2 regions of the Flavobacterium labens genome follow, and region 1 is predicted to be linked to the other one. Evidence: riboswitches for the same ligand, from Rfam matches in the RefSeq annotation. Region 1 holds a riboswitch; the other holds the start of a gene.

Evidence for each region. Region 1 has a riboswitch for cobalamin ahead of ACNQF8_RS06870 (TonB-dependent receptor plug domain-containing protein). Riboswitches for the same ligand answer to the same signal wherever they lie in the genome.
Region 2: linked by a shared signal. The riboswitch ahead of metE (5-methyltetrahydropteroyltriglutamate--homocysteine S-methyltransferase) and the one ahead of ACNQF8_RS06870 (TonB-dependent receptor plug domain-containing protein) in region 1 are both predicted to bind cobalamin.

What each region holds. Positions count from the first base shown of each region.
Region 1 covers NZ_JBLVPL010000002.1:57,035-65,557, reverse strand. Annotated here, with positions in the region: gene ACNQF8_RS06910 (iron chelate uptake ABC transporter family permease subunit) at 1-77, opposite strand, end outside; gene ACNQF8_RS06905 (ABC transporter substrate-binding protein) at 79-1,221, opposite strand; gene ACNQF8_RS06900 (DUF5522 domain-containing protein) at 1,319-1,696, shown strand; gene cobU (bifunctional adenosylcobinamide kinase/adenosylcobinamide-phosphate guanylyltransferase) at 1,699-2,214, shown strand; gene ACNQF8_RS06890 (Dph6-related ATP pyrophosphatase) at 2,305-2,949, shown strand; gene cobT (nicotinate-nucleotide--dimethylbenzimidazole phosphoribosyltransferase) at 3,018-4,694, shown strand; gene ACNQF8_RS06880 (adenosylcobinamide-GDP ribazoletransferase) at 4,751-5,557, shown strand; gene cobC (alpha-ribazole phosphatase) at 5,542-6,078, shown strand; cobalamin riboswitch at 6,118-6,394, shown strand; gene ACNQF8_RS06870 (TonB-dependent receptor plug domain-containing protein) at 6,472-8,382, shown strand.
Region 2 covers NZ_JBLVPL010000001.1:622,028-630,550, forward strand. Annotated here, with positions in the region: gene ACNQF8_RS02650 (nucleoside deaminase) at 1-196, opposite strand, end outside; gene ACNQF8_RS02655 (energy transducer TonB) at 256-1,107, shown strand; gene ACNQF8_RS02660 (1-deoxy-D-xylulose-5-phosphate synthase) at 1,291-3,072, shown strand; gene ACNQF8_RS02665 (DUF3078 domain-containing protein) at 3,111-4,145, shown strand; gene ACNQF8_RS02670 (deoxyguanosinetriphosphate triphosphohydrolase) at 4,149-5,495, opposite strand; cobalamin riboswitch at 5,707-5,900, shown strand; gene metE (5-methyltetrahydropteroyltriglutamate--homocysteine S-methyltransferase) at 6,088-8,412, shown strand; gene ACNQF8_RS02680 (RDD family protein) at 8,479-8,523, opposite strand, start outside.

The DNA of each region.
Region 1 (8,523 bases):
ATGTTTACAAAAAACAATAGAACAAGCCCCAAAGTAAGCAAGAAAAATAGAATCGTATTTCGTTTTTGATTCGCCAATTTAGTTTAGTTTTTGTGCAAAAGTAAAAGTATAATTTTGAAGCAGTTCAGGATGGAAGATTTTAATATAATCTTTCAATACTAAATCCGGTCGGCTTGCTGCTAATTCATAATAAATGGTTCCTCCTGTAGCCCCTAATTTACTTTCAAAAGTATACACATTTTTAGATTTTGAAGCGTCAAACTGACTGTAATGTGGATTACTGTTTTCGAATTCAGCACTGTTTTTGAATGAACCTGTTGCAATCCAATATTTTGCTGTTTTTGCTTTCTCTAATATTTTTTCAAAAGGCATGCTAAGACTTCCTGTTCCTGCAACATTTGACCACAAATAATTCGCTTTGGCATCTTTCATAAACTGCGCTACCCAGCTATTTCCTCTTGCTACATACCATTGGTCTTGATACATAGCTCCGTATAAAACGGTCGCTGTTGGTTTTTTGTTGGCAACTAATTCTATAGCGTCATTATAATTTTTAACAATACCATCAAAAAGTGTTTTGGCCTCTTTTTCTTTTCCAAATAAAGCGCCGTAAAGCTTAATCCATTCTGCTTTGCCAAGTGGAGTTTGTTCCATCCAGTCCGCTTGTATGAGTACATTAAGACCGCTTTTTTGTAAATTATCAATCATCGGATTGTTGTTGTCAATGCCAAAGGTTACGATTAAGTTAGGCTCCAACTCAATGAGTTGCTCCATATTTAATTTTTCGTTTTGTCCTGTGTTTTTAACAGTGCCGGCATCAATTAGTTTCCTGGTTTTTTCAGAAGAAATGTAATCGGTGTGAGGAAAACCAACCAGTGATTTTTCAACTCCCAACATTTCTAAAAAAGGGATAATAGTCGTTGAGGTAACGACAATTGATTTTAAAGGAACTGAAATTATGGTGTATTTTTGTAGGCTATCTGGAATGCTGCCGTTTTTTTCTTTTAATATATATGTGAAGTTTTTATTGGCTTCAGGCCAAGGATTAGAAACCGACACTACTGAATATCCTTCATACTTATTAATAGAAAGTCCCGAGGCATATTCGATTGCATTTTCAGTATTGGAACTTTCTTTTACGTTAAGGTTTTCGCTTTTTTTGCATCCAACTAAAGTTAAAAAAGACAAAATAAAAAGGATTAATCTAATGGAGAACTTCATGATTTAATTTTTCGATAGCAACAAAGGTATACCAAATTTATAAAATTTCTTGTTTATTTTTAGCAGTAAAAAATTGAACAAATACTATCTTTACAAAATGAATAGCATTAAAGTCAAAAACTGTTCTGCTTGCGGAACTCCTTTTAATTGCGGGGACACACCAGAAGGAAGTAAATGTTGGTGCAACAATTTTCCGCCCATTTTTACAACGACAGAAGTGGTAGATTGTCTCTGTTCCAGTTGCTTTACAACGGCATGCTCCGCTAAAATTGACGAATATGTTGCAACACTGTCTCCTGAAACTGCAACAAATAATAAAGCTAAAGATTTACCTAAAACAACTCATCTCATAGAAGGAATAGACTATTATTTAGAAAATGGGAATTATGTTTTCAAGGCTTGGTTTCATCTTAAAAGAGGACATTGTTGTGGCAATGGATGTCGACATTGTCCGTATGGATTTAAAAAAATATAAAAATGATATATTTAATAACTGGCGGTGAACGCTCCGGTAAAAGTAGTTATGCCGAAAATTTAGCAAAAGGATTGTCGGATAAACCAATGTATGTGGCTACAGCCCGAAAATGGGATGATGATTTCCAAAAGAGAATCGATCGCCATCAAAAAGATCGGGACGAACGATGGATTAATATCGAAAAAGAAAAATACTTGAGTGAAATTAATTTTTCAGGGAAAGTAGCGATTGTCGATTGCGTTACACTTTGGTTAACGAACTTTTTTGTAGATACTAAAAACGATGTTTCCTTGTGTTTAGAACAAGCTAAAGCTGAATTTGACGCTATTGCCAATCAAGAAAATACAACTATTATTATTGTAACCAATGAAATAGGAATGGGCGTTCATGCCGATACTCACATTGGTAGAAAATTTACCGAGCTACAGGGATGGATGAATCAATATATTGCCAAAAAAGCCGATACTGTTGTGTTGATGGTTTCTGGAATTCCAGTAACGATAAAAGAAAAAAAATGAAATAGCTATGATTTTACAATATTGAATTCAAAGAAAATATTACCTCATAGCGTATTATATATTCAATTAAAAATCAATAAATAACTACATATGAATTTTGTAACTTCTTGGAGTGGGGGAAAAGACAGTTGTTATGCAATGATGCAATCAACTCAGCAAGGATTTATTCCAAAAGTGTTACTCAATATGATGAATGAAAACGGCAAAGTGTCCCGTTCTCACGGATTGCCATTATCTATATTGAATCAACAAGCTCAAAAAATGGGATTGCCTCTGGAAGGAATTCCGGCAACTTGGGGTGATTATGAAGCCAAATTTATTGCCGTTTTGAAAATGCTAAAAGCCAAATATGATTTGGAAGCAGCCGTTTTTGGTGATATTGATTTGCAACCGCACAAAGATTGGGAAGATAAAGTATGTGCCGCCGCATCGCTAAAAGCAATTTTGCCTTTGTGGCAACAAGACCGAATTGTTTTGGTAAACCAAATGCTTGAAAACGGCATTGTAACGATGATTGTTTCTTGCAATACAATAATGGGAGAACAGTATCTGGGGAAAATTTTGACCAAAGAATTAGCACAAGAATTACAAGAAAAAGGAATAGATCCTTGTGGTGAAAATGGCGAATTTCATACTTTGGTAATTAATTGTCCGTTATTTTCGGGAGCGATTGAACTGCCTGAATTTACTAAAATTACCTATGAGAACTATTGTTTCATCGTTTGGGAAGAATAACTTTTCAATAACAAAATAACAATGGCAATTGTCATTGAATTTGCCATTGAACTTTTAAATAAAAAAACATGACTTATTTAGATGAAATTTTAAAATCCCGCCGCGACACCCGTCATTTTACGGAGGATCAAGTGCCTGATGCTGTTATTGAAAAAGCACTGCAAGCGGGGCATTGGGCGCCTTCTGTGGGTTTGACTGATGCTACAAAATACTATCTGATCAGGTCGGCTGAAATGAAGAAAGCCATTAAAGATTTATTTTTAGATTATGATGAAAAAGCAATTTCGCTAACAGATAACGAACAACAAAAACTAGCCTACAAAGCTCTTAAGCTAGAAGCAATAGAAGAAGCACCATTAGGATTAGTGATTTGCTATGATCGTTCGGTTTTAAATAATTTCACAATTGGAACTGTTGGGAGTAATGAAGCGGTAAAGTTTAGTTCCGTTTGTGCAGCGCAAAATATTTGGTTATCATTAACGGAGCAAGGCTATTCTATGGGTTGGGTTTCCATATTGAATTATTATCAGTTCAAGCAATTATTGGGTTTACCTGAAAAGATGGAGCCATTGGGGTATTTTTGTGTGGGAAAACCGGCTACCAATTATGATAATCAACCCATGTTGCAACAACTGAATTGGAAACAAAAACAAGAAATTCCATTAGTTGAGGAAATCACTGTTTTGAATGAAAGTAAGGTGGAGAAAGTATTTTTTGATGCTAAAAAGGAGATAGATTCTGCTGCTTTTGCAAATGCGTTACAACATAAAATCGACCAAAAAACTAAACCAACAGGTTCATTAGGGATTTTAGAAGTGCTCGCCAAACAAATTGGGATGGTGTTTCAAACTTTAGAACCTAAAATTATAAAACCCAATATGGTTGTTTTTGCAGCTGATCACGGAATTGCAAATCATGGAGTAAGTGCCTATCCACAAGATGTAACCAGACAGATGGTGACTGATTTTTTGATAGGTGGAGCAGCAATCAATGTGTTTTGTAAACAAAATAAGATTCAATTGGCGATAGTGGATGCTGGGGTAAATTATGATTTCCCTATGAATACTGATTTGATTTCGGCTAAAATAGGGAAGGGAACACACTCTTTTTTACATGGAGCCGCAATGAGTAAAACAGAAGTTAAATTGTGTTTTATAAAAGGAAGTGAAATTGTTGCCTCTATTGCAAAAACGGGCAGTAATTGCATTGGTTTTGGCGAAATGGGTATTGGTAACACTGCTACAGCTTCGGTTTTGATGAGCATTATTTTAGAATTACCAATTCAGGATTGCGTGGGAAAAGGCACAGGAGTAAATGATGAACAGTTGATTAAAAAAATTAGTATTCTTAAAAAATGTATTGCTAATTACGATGGTTCAGATGATTTAGAAAGTAAGTTAGCTTATTTTGGGGGATTTGAAATCATGCAAATGGTAGGAGGGATGCTTCAGGCAAAACAAGACAATATGTTGATTCTTGTTGACGGCTTTATCTGTAGTGTTGCTTTTTTAATTGCCTTTAAAAAGAATCCGTCCATTATTAAAAATGCTATTTTTTGCCATTCATCTGCGGAGCAAGGACACCAAAAAATATTAGATTATCTAGGAGTTCGTTCCCTATTGCAACTAGATTTAAGGTTGGGTGAAGGCACGGGTTGTGCGATTGCTTTTCCTATAATTGAGTCGGCTATAGCATTCTTGAATGACATGGCTAGTTTTGAATCTGCTGGGGTTAGCGGTCAGTAGAGACGCACTGCATTGCCTCTCTACGTGAGAAATAAAATCAAAAAATAATTCTAAAAATGAAAAAAGAACTACATATATTTTTTACAGCATTAATGTTTTATACAAGGATTCCATGTCCTGCAACCATCGATCACAATCCGGATTATTTAAATAAAGCGTCTCGTTATTTTCCATTAATTGGTTGGATTGTAGGTAGTGTGGCGTTTGGTGTATACTCTGTTTTTAATTTTTTAGTAGCACCTGAAATTGCTGTAATCTTCTCTATGATTGCTTCCGTTTTAGTTACCGGAGCTTTTCATGAAGATGGTTTTGCTGATGTTTGCGATGGTTTTGGAGGCGGTTGGACCAAAGAAAAAATACTGATAATTATGAAAGACAGTGCTATTGGTGCGTATGGAGCAATAGGTGTGATGCTGTTGTTATTCCTTAAATTTCAAGGATTGACTCAATTAATTGATATCTCAGATAATCCTAAATTTATAATTTATAATCCACAATTTATAATTCTGTTGCTTTTTTTTTCCGCGCATTCTATCAGTCGATTAGCGGCGATCTCGATTGTTTTTACTCATGAATATTCTCGTGAGGACGCTTCCAGTAAAAGCAAACCTATCGCACAAAGTTATTCTTGGAGAGAAGTAGTGGGAGCTTTCTTTTTTGGATTGCTTCCATTAGTTATTTTGTCCTATTTTCAGTGGCAAATACTGTTGGTTTTAATCCCTGTTTTTCTGACCCGATTCTTTTTAGCACGTTATTTTCAGAAATGGATTGACGGGTATACCGGAGATTGTTTGGGCGCAACCCAACAGGTTTGTGAAGTGGTTTTTTATATATCAGTGATAGCATTATGGAAGTTTATTTAGTGCGCCATACCGAAACTGTTTGTCCAAAAGGAATCTGCTACGGACAATCAGATGTAGAAATCAAGGAACCTTATGATGCTGTTTTTCAGTCTGTTTTGAGTCAATTGCCTCAAGATGCAAATCTGTATTCCAGTCCTTTACTTCGCTGTGTTCTTTTGGCAAATTACATCAAAGACAATTCAGAAATTAATGCTGTAAATGAAGATTCTCGTTTGATGGAAATGAATTTTGGCGATTGGGAAATGAAAAATTGGGATGTAATTCCACCGGATGACTTTACGCCTTGGATGACTGATTTTGTAAATGTTCGCGTGCCGAATGGAGAATCATTTACGGATTTACACAATCGAGTAATTGATTTTATGCATAATGAACTTCAGCAAACCAATTCAAAACCAGTTATTATTGTGGCACATGCAGGAGTGATACGTAGTTTTTTATGTAAAATTTCGGATTTGCCACTAAAAGACGCTTTTCAGAATAAAGTAGATTTTGGAGCTGTAATTAAAATTGAATTATAAAATCCGCAATTATTTAGGTTATTAACTTAATATAATTTTATCTTTGCCGCCGTATTGAGGTTGAGGTTTGTTTATTTTCAAACCCCATTAAAAGGGAATCAGGTGAAAGATTTCAAGTTTTAGATTTCAGATTTCAGGGTTTAAATCCTAAATCAAGAATTCTAAATCAAGAATCCTAAATCCTGAGCTGTACCCGCAACTGTAAGCTATCAAGCTTGTTGTTATCTACAAAACCACTGTCTCGTCATTAAAGACGAGATGGGAAGGTAAACAACAAGACGCAAGCCAGGAGACCTGCCTATTACATCGAGTATCAAACTTTCGGGAAAAAAGGTTTGGGTATGGGTCATTCTATGCTTTTCTCCCCAATTTATTAAATTTTACATTTTAAAAATGAACAAAAAATTCATTCGCTTTAGTGCGATTGCATTGTTATTTGCAATGAACACGTATGCACAAGATCAAGAGCCAAAACAACTTGATGAGGTTGTTGTTTCCGATTCGAAATTTGCTTTGCCAAAAGAAAAATCAGGAAAAGTTATCGTCAAAATTACTGCTGAGGATTTGAAGAAAAAATCAGGGCAATCAGTAGCTTCTATTTTAAGTGCGGTAGCAGGTGTTGAAATTAATGGAAATCAGAGTCGTAATGGTAAAGATTTGGGACTTTACATTCGCGGAGGAAGAAATCATCAGGTTTTAATTTTGATTGATGGCGTTCCGGTAACAGATGCTTCCGGGATTAGCTTATCGTATGATTTGAGATTGCTTCCAGTGGAGCAAATTGAAAGTATTGAGATTATGAAAGGCGCTTCGAGTACTTTATACGGTTCTGGAGCAGCGACGGGTGTGATTAATATTACACTAAAAAAAGCAGGCAAAAAAGCGATTGCAGGAAATGCATATGTGAATATTGGTACACAAACAGCTGCTAAAAAAGCAAATTATAGTGTGCAAGATTACAATCAGGGTTTTGCTGTAAACGGTGGTTTTGAAAAAGTAAATTATTTTGCTTCTTTAAATAGTACTGAAACTACAGGGATTTCTGAAGCAAAACCATTAAATTCAAATACTAAATTTGAAAATGATGCTTTTTCAAGATTAAATTCTATAGTGAAAATTGGTTTTACACCAACTAAAAAATTATCCTTGGATTTCTTTGCAAATTATGACCGAATGAAAAGCGGTTTTGATGCAGGTTCATTTTCGGATGATATTACTAATTTCAGTCTTTCAGAGCAATTTAGAGTTGGTTTTTCTCCAAAATACAAATACAATAAAGGAGAATTTGTAATTAACTCTGGTGCCAATGTAATCAATCGCGATATTTTTAGCTACGGATCTTTATTCCAGGCAAAGTCAAGAAGTGTCAATGTTGATGCCTTTAATAAATATGAAATTTCATCTCAATTATTTATAGTAACAGGAGCACAATTTCAGTTTCACGAAATGTCAAACGTGAGCCAGTATGATGCGATTACAACTGAGATGGCTAAATTCAATATGATTGATCCTTATGTAACGGCAGTTTATAATTCTGGTTTTGGATTAAACTTAAATGCAGGAGCACGTTATAACATTCATAGCAAATACGGAAATAATTTAGTGTACAACGTAAATCCATCGTTTAGCTTTTCAGAATCATTAAAAGTATTGGCTTCTTACAGTACTGCATTTGTTACGCCAAGTTTGTACCAATTGTACTCTCCGTATGGTGATTTGGATTTATCTCCAGAGAAAGATGCTACAGCCGAAGTTGGTTTTGAAGTAAGTTTAGCAAATAAAAAAGTGGTTTTAAATGCAGTAGCTTTTCAAAGGGAAGAGGAAGATGCAATAGGATTTGATTTGATGACTTACAAATACTTTAATGTAAATGGGAAAAACAAAGCCAAAGGACTTGAAACAATGGTTTCGTATGCTTTTAATGATAAAGTAAAATTCAATGCCAATTATACTTTTACAGAATTAGAAAGACAATCTCGTATCTTGAATCCTAAACATAAAGTCAATGCTGCTATAGATGTTCAAGCAACGTCTCGCCTTGCTTTTAATGTGGCATACCAATTTGTGTCTGACAGATATTTAGAATATACAATCTATCCAGCGCCAACGTATGACCCTGTATTGAAATCAGAAATTTTGAAAGATTACCAATTAGTAAATGCTAATGTTCGTTATGAATTGATCAAAAACAGATTGAATATTTTTGGTGCAGTTGATAATATTTTGGATAAAGACTTTGTCGAAAGTAGAGGATACAGTACAAGAGGTAGAAATTTTAAATTAGGTTTGAATTTCTTGTTCTAAAAAATAAAGAAAAATTATTTCAGTTTTACTCTTAATTCCCGTTCCCTAATTTGGAACGGGTTTTTTGTAGGGAAAAATTTGATTCTTTGATTTGTAATAAAAAAAAGAGGCTTTCATCACTGAAAGCCTCTTTTTTATTTA
Region 2 (8,523 bases), on a different contig from region 1:
CAGCAGCAGTGATTGATTGCATTTCGGCGTGGGCCGTAACGTCATGTAATAATTCGGTTAAATTATGACTTCTGGCAATGACCTTATTATCAATGACAATTAGAGCGCCAACAGGAATTTCGCCTTTTTCAAAAGCCATTTCAGCTTCCTGCAAAGCTTTTTTCATGAAATATTCGTCGGTAAATGGGTTTATCATACAGCAAAAGTAAGGATTTGAAATAATTTTCGTTAGTTTTATAATCAGAAACGTAAAGTATGGTAAGGAAATATAAAATCACAATTTCGGAACCTTGTCAAGAGGATTGGAACAAAATGACTCCAAATGACCAAGGTCGTTTTTGTATGAGTTGCGCTAAAACTGTTGTAGATTTCACTGCAATGTTACCTGAAGAAGTGCAGCATTTTTTCATCCAAAATCAAAACCAGAATATCTGTGGTAGAATGAGAAAATCGCAATTAGATTCGATTACCATTCAAATCCCGAGTCGTGCACTTTATATTCAAACTCAGTATCACAAAATGTTTTTGTTAGCATTGTTTATCACAATGGGAACCACTTTGTTTAGTTGTGCCGATAATAATGGAAACAAACAAAAAATTGATGCTGTTGAAGTGGTTAAAGACAGTACAAAAGCATCTCGAATAACTGTTGGCATGATGTTGCCAGAAAAAAACAATACCCAAAACCATGTTCAACCTCCAGCACCAGCAACCAAGGTAAATCATGTAAAATTTATAAATCCCCAAACAATTGCTTGCGAAGAAACAACAAAGAACGAGACTGTTGTTGAAGATGTAATTTACAATGGAGGTATTGGTTTCGAATTCCCTCCAGAATATAAAGGCGGGATTGAAAAATTTTATACTTTTTTTAAAGAAGAGTTCAAACATCCAGAAAATATAAAAAATAAAATTACCGAAATCTCAATCTCATTCGTTGTCGATAAAGACGGCTCATTAACCTATGTCAAACCCCAATCTGAAATTGACGAAGCTTTAGAAAGTGAAATTATTAGAGTTTTGAAATTATGTCCTAAATGGAAACCAGGTGAACAAAATGGTAAAAAAACACGAACATTATACACTGCACCTATTTCTTTGATCTAAACAAAATAGTTTTGACAAAGCATATTTATATAACTAATCGTAGCTGTTTCAAAAAGCAGCCAATCTAGACTTAGTTGACCCATTTAATTAACTACCTGTATATCGTAAGACTGGTATTAGAATCGTCTTAAATTGAAAAAAAGATTCCAATTTAAAACCGTAAATTTGCTTTTTATAAAAACAATGAAATACAATTTACTTTCAAACATCAATAACCCAACCGATTTACGCTTGCTTGATGAAGCGCAACTTCCTCAAGTTGCCCAAGAATTACGCGATTTCATTATCGACGTTGTAGCTGTAAAAGAAGGTCATCTCGGTGCAAGCTTAGGAGTCATCGAATTGACAATTGCCTTGCATTATGTTTTTGACACACCAAACGATTTATTGATTTGGGACGTAGGTCATCAAGCCTACGTCCATAAAATACTGACCGGTCGAAGAGAAAATTTTCATACCAACAGGCAACTCGGCGGTATTTCCGGTTTCCCAAAAAGAAGTGAAAGTATTTACGATGCTTTTGGCGTAGGCCACTCCTCTACTTCTATTTCGGCAGCATTAGGAATGGCATTAGCTTCTAATTTGAAAGGCGAGTTCAACAAACAACACATTGCAGTAATTGGCGATGCCTCCATAGCCTCAGGGATGGCTTTTGAGGGCTTAAATCACGCCGGAGTTACAGATGCTAATTTACTGGTAATTCTCAATGATAACGCTATCGGGATTGACCCAAGTGTAGGTGCTTTGAAACAATACCTCACTGCTGTAAAAGAAGGAAAAAATCCGAGGCAAAATAACATGATTAAATCATTAAATTTTGATTATTCGGGGCCTATTGACGGACATGATCTTTTTGCCGTGATTAAAGAATTAAAGCGTTTGCAAAAGATAAAAGGTCCAAAATTCCTTCATATAATTACCACAAAAGGAAAAGGACTGCAGCAAGCCGAGGACGATCAGGTGAAATACCATGCTCCTGGAAAATTTGACGCTGCAACAGGAGAAATTCACATTAAATCCGAAGAAAATTTACCTCCAAAATATCAAGATGTTTTTGGCTTGACCGTATTGGATTTGGCTAAAAGTAACGAAAAAATTATAGGAATCACACCGGCAATGCCATCCGGAAGTTCGTTAAAATTTATGATGGATGCTTTCCCAAAACGTGCTTTTGACGTAGGAATTGCTGAACAGCACGCGGTAACTTTAGCCGCCGGAATGGCAACACAAGGAATGGTAGTTTATTGCAATATTTACTCGACATTTTTACAAAGAGCATACGACCAAATAATCCACGATGTGGCGCTACAAAATCTTCCGGTAATTTTTTGTTTGGACAGAGCAGGTTTAGTGGGAGAAGACGGAGCAACCCACCACGGTGTTTTCGATTTGGCTTATTTGCGTTGCATTCCTAACATGATTGTTTATGCCCCAATAAATGAAATAGCGTTGCAAAATATTTTATATACTGCTCAATTAGGATTAAATCATCCTATAGCCATTCGATACCCGAGAGGTCGCGGTGTCATTCAAGATTGGCAAACGAAACATTTTGGAAACTATGAGAAATTAGCAATTGGAAAAAGTATTTGCATAAAACAAGGTTCAAAAGTAGCCGTTTTATCCAATGGAACTATTGGCAATAATGTCTCTTTGGCTATAGCCAAAATAAAACATCCAGAAAATATTGCGCTTTATGATTTTTCGTTTGTTAAACCGTTAGACGAAAAGGCATTAAACACTATTTTCACTGAATTTACAACTATAGTGACTATAGAAGACGGAACTGTAAAAGGCGGTTTTGGAAGTGCAATTCTCGAGTTTGCCTCAGAAAATAATTATACCTCAAAAATTACTGTTTTGGGTATTCCTGATGAGTTTATTGAACATGGAACTGTAGCCGAATTACAACAATATTGCAAAATTGACGTTAAAAGTCTTGAAATACTTTTTTCGAGTTATTAAAATAATTATTTTGCAACCTCAAATACAACTAGCCCAAAATGAAATTATTAACCTACACTTTCCTTTTACTAACATTTACAATCTCATTCAATTGTTTCTCTCAAGAAGTAAGAATCACACCGTTATCTGACACACTTAGACCAATAACAACGCTATCAACAGCAAATAGACCGCTGAAAGTAGCACTGAAAATTCAAACCCTAACGCATTACCTTCCGTTATCCTATTGGAGCAAAAAAAACAGTTTAGGCTTTGACATCTCTGAAGTTGCCTTTGTTAACTGGAGTGCCGGAGGAACAAGTTCGATTTCAGGATTGTTTAAAGGAAAATTTCATCGAGTTTATGCCCGTAGTAATTACAACTGGTCAAATGAGTTAATCGTTAAATACGGATTGAATAAACAAGACGGAATTGATATACGAAAAACAGAAGACGCAATACAATTAAACTCTACATTTGGCTACAGAAAAGATACTCTTTCTAACTGGTATCATTCGGCTAAATTTAATTTTAATACGCAATTCACAAACGGTTACGCCTATCCAAATACTGAAAAAGCAATCTCAAAACCCTTTGCACCTGCCTATATTTTTATGGGTGTAGGCGCTGAAAATATCGATAAGGATAAAAAAAGAACATTTTATATCTCACCGTTTACATTTAAAACCACCTTGGTTTTAGATCAAAGATTAGCTAATCAAGGTGCTTTTGGAGTTGCTAAAGCCACCTACGACTTGGATGGAAATTTACTTACCGAAGGAGAAACATCAAAAATGGAACTTGGATTCTTAGTTACCAATAAATACAAAAAAGAAATCTTCAAAAACATTAATCTGGAAAATCGCTTAAGCTTATATTCTGATTATATAAACCGTTTTGGAAATATAGATGTAGATTGCGACTTTCTAGTAGAGCTTGTGGTAAATCAATATGTGAAAGCAAATATTGGAGCTCATGTTATTTATGATGACGATATCAAATCTAAAAGAGAAATCGAAGGAATACAAGTAACAGAAGGTCCAAAAACACAAGTTCGACAAGCCATTGGTGTTGGAATCGAATATATATTCTAAAAATTAATTCTTCTTTCTACCATTAATAGTTTCAAACAATTCAAGTGCATTCCCGTCAGTCAAAAGCGACACATAATGGCAAATATGAAGTAATCTTCCATAAAGATTCTCTTTTTCCAAATGGTGTTTCTCAGGCAACATTTTCAGAATTAAAGAGTCGTAATTAGAAGCAGTTCCGTTGAATTTATTATTGAAAGCCGTTATGAATTTATCCAACAAAGTTTGAATAATCTGATAGCCGACAATTTCTTTCTCAATAACTTCGCGGCTTTGATAAATGTTTTTAACACTGATTTTAATAATATCATCCATCTGTGCTTTGTACTTACTTTTATCCATGATAGCAAATGGGAATTTACCATCCATAATTAATGCTTCATTTTCGATAAAAACTTTGACTGCATCATTAATTAAACTACCAATTGCCAAAGCACGCAAATAACTGATTCTATCTTCTTTGGTTTCTAAAGTCTTGTATTTTGAAGTATCAATGCTGTCTTTTACCAATTTTATCAAATATTCCAACGCAAAATCTTCGGAAACTAATCCTAAATTGATTCCGTCTTCAAAATCAATAATGGTGTAACAAATATCATCTGCAGCTTCGACTAAATACGCCAAAGGATGCCTTTCGAAACCAATACTGTCTCCGGATTTATTTGGAATCAAACCCATATCAGAAGCTACATCTTGAAAAAAAGCTTTTTCGGTTTGAAAGAAACCGTATTTTTTATCGGCTATGTCTTTTGTTGGTTTTTTAGGTAAACTTTCTTTTGGATATTTCATGAAAGCACCAAGAGTTGCATACGAAATTCGAAGTCCGCCTTCAATTCCGGGACGACTGGCCGTCAGTACCGAAAATCCATTTGCATTTCCTTCAAAATCAATTAAATCTTGCCATTCTTTTGCCGTAAGTTGATCTTTATATTGTTGCCCTTTTCCAATGGAGAAATATTCGCCAATTGCTTTTTCACCGGAATGTCCAAAAGGCGGATTCCCTATATCATGAGCCAATGATGCTGCTGCAACTATAGCCCCAAAATCATTCATGTGATAGCCATGAACTTCTTTCAGATGTGGATATTTTTCGATGATTTTTTTACCAACTAATCGTCCCAAAGAACGCCCCACAACCGAGACTTCTAGACTGTGCGTCAATCTGGTATGCACAAAATCAGTTTTTGACAAGGGAATAACTTGTGTTTTATCCTGCAAACTTCTAAAAGCGGACGAGAAAATAATACGGTCATAATCAACTTCAAAACCCAAGCGGGTGTCGTCTTGTTCTACACGCAATCTTTTGCCTTTGTCGCCTTGTCGTCTTAGTGATAAAAGTTGTTCCCAGTTCATGATTTCTTTTTAAAATTTCTTTCCAAAGATAGAAGAAATTGACACATTATCAAGTGAAATAAAGTCAGGTATGGCTTTATTTATATGAAAAATATAAAGTATCTCCTCCTATTAATACAATATCCTAAAAATAACAAATTAACAAACCTATCGAAAAAAACTTCAAAGGATTAGTGTTACTTTTGTACCGAATTTAAGTTCTTAATTTATTTCTTCATCAACCGATAAGGGTTTTACTTAACTGTAGATTAATAGGGAATCGTGTGTAAATCACGAACTGTCGCGCAACTGTAAGTAACACAAAAAGTTTTTATCTGAAAAAAGATCCACTGTATGCCAATGGCAAATGGGAAGGATGATAAAAATGTTACAAGTCAGGAGACCTGCCTTTTATCGAATTGACAATGCTTTCGCGATTTGAAGCAATAGTCAGGTATGGTGCGTTCTTAACACAATGAGCATGACTATTTATGCCTTATTGTGCATTTCTCTTTTGCAACGTATTCTCCTTTCTACTTTTCATTTCTAACGAGCATTCTGAAATGCATCAAGAGCTTTTAATTGATTTATTCATCATTTAAAAAGCAACAAAATGCTAACAAACAATCTTGGCTACCCGCGAATTGGTAGCAACAGAGAATTAAAAAAAGCCTGTGAATCGTACTGGGCAGGAAAAATTTCAGTAGACGAACTTTTGGCTGTAGGCGCAACTATCCGCAAGGAAAACTGGCAATTACAAGTCGAGGCTGGAATCGATTTAATCCCTTCTAACGACTTTTCGTTTTACGATCAAGTACTGGATTTATCACTCACATTAGGTGTTATTCCAAAGCGCTATCAAGAATTAGCAAAAACTAACTCCACTATCGATTTGTATTTTGCCATGGCAAGAGGTTCACAAAAAGACGGACAAGATGTCGTTGCTATGGAAATGACAAAATGGTTTGACACCAATTACCATTATATCGTACCCGAATTCACAAAAGATCAAGAATTCAAATTATTCTCCGAAAAATTAATCAACGAATTCAAAGAAGCCAATACCTTAGGAATCGCTACAAAACCAGTTCTAATAGGACCCGTTACTTATTTACTTCTTGGAAAAGAAAAGGAAGCAGGTTTCCATAGAATTGATCTTATCGAAAAATTACTTCCTGTATATTTTGAAATTCTTCAAAAACTGGAGAATGAAAAAGTAGAGTGGATTCAATTTGACGAACCATTTTTAGCTTTGAATCTAACAGATAAAGAAAGAAGTGCTATCACTTATGTGTATACCGAAATCAACAAACGTTTCCCTAAAATCAAATTGATTCTTGCTAATTATTTTGATTGTTTTGGCGAAAATCTTGACACTGTTCTCGCCTTACCTGTTCATACTTTGCATTTAGACTTGGTGCGTTGTCATTCTCAATTGGATGACATTCTGGAATCACGACAATTATCAGCCAATGTAAATCTTTCGCTTGGTGTTGTAGATGGTAGAAATATCTGGAAAAATGATTTCAAAAAATCTTTAGCCCTTATCAAAAAAGCAACGGACGCACTTAGCGAAAATAGAATACTAATTGCGCCATCGTGCTCTCTTATTCACTCGCCGTGTGATTTGGAATTAGAAACCAACAACGCAACACTAACTCCTGAAATTAAGCAATGGCTGGCTTTCGCCAAACAAAAAACAGAGGAAATAGTACTGCTTAAATATTTTGCTTCAAATGAAATAGACATCAGTAATTCTATCCGTTTTGAAGAAAACACGATTGCCAATAAAAACCGAAAAACATCAAAATTAATCCATAACGATGCGGTAAAAAATCGTGTTACCAGCATTACAACCGGCGATGATCAAAGACAAAATCCATTTTCCATTCGTAGAGAAAAACAAATAGACGTATTGAATCTTCCTTTGTTTCCAACGACAACTATTGGTTCTTTCCCTCAAACTGCCGAAGTGCGCAGCTGGAGAGCAAAGTTTAAAAAAGGAGAATTAAATCAACAACAATACGATGATTTACTTCAAAAAGAAACCGAAGAAACGATTCGCTTTCAAGAAGAAACCGGTATTGATGTTTTGGTTCACGGAGAATTTGAACGCAATGACATGGTGGAATATTTTGGAGAGCAACTCGATGGATTTACGTTTACCAAAAACGGCTGGGTACAAAGTTACGGCAGCCGTTGTGTGAAACCCCCAGTTATTTATGGCGATGTTTCGCGTCCAAATCCAATGACTGTAAAATGGTCTGCTTTTGCAAAATCGCTTACGCCAAAATGGGTAAAAGGAATGCTAACTGGCCCCGTAACTATTTTGCAATGGTCCTTTGTCCGTAACGATCAACCCCGTTCAGAAACCTGTACTCAAATTGCATTGGCGATTAGAGACGAAGTTGTCGATTTAGAAAGTGCAGGAATTAAGATTATTCAAATTGACGAACCCGCTATTCGAGAAGGCTTGCCTTTACGTAAAGAAGAATGGGCAACCTATTTGGATTGGGCGGTAAAAGCATTTAGAATTTCGGCAAGTGGCGTAAAAGATGACACACAGATTCATACGCACATGTGTTACAGCGAATTCAACGATATCATCCAGAATATTGCCGACATGGATGCCGATGTAATTACCATAGAATGTTCGCGTTCGCAAATGGAATTACTGGATGCTTTCGCCGATTTCAATTATCCAAACGAAATAGGACCTGGCGTATATGATATTCACTCGCCTCGTGTACCTTCCAGTACCGAAATGGTAAAATTATTAGAAAAAGCTTCAGCAGTTATTCCTCTTGACCAACTTTGGGTAAACCCGGATTGTGGTTTAAAAACCCGCCATTGGGACGAAACCAAAAAGGCTTTAATCGAAATGGTAGCCGCTGCTCAAGAAATGAGAATTGCAGTAAATAACATTGTAACGATATAATTCATTTGAAAAAACCCAGTAGATTTAAAAATCTACTGGGTTTTCTTTTTAGAAAAAAAAATAATATCAAACTACGATTTCATCAGATGGATCAAGCAATTTCTTTTTGGC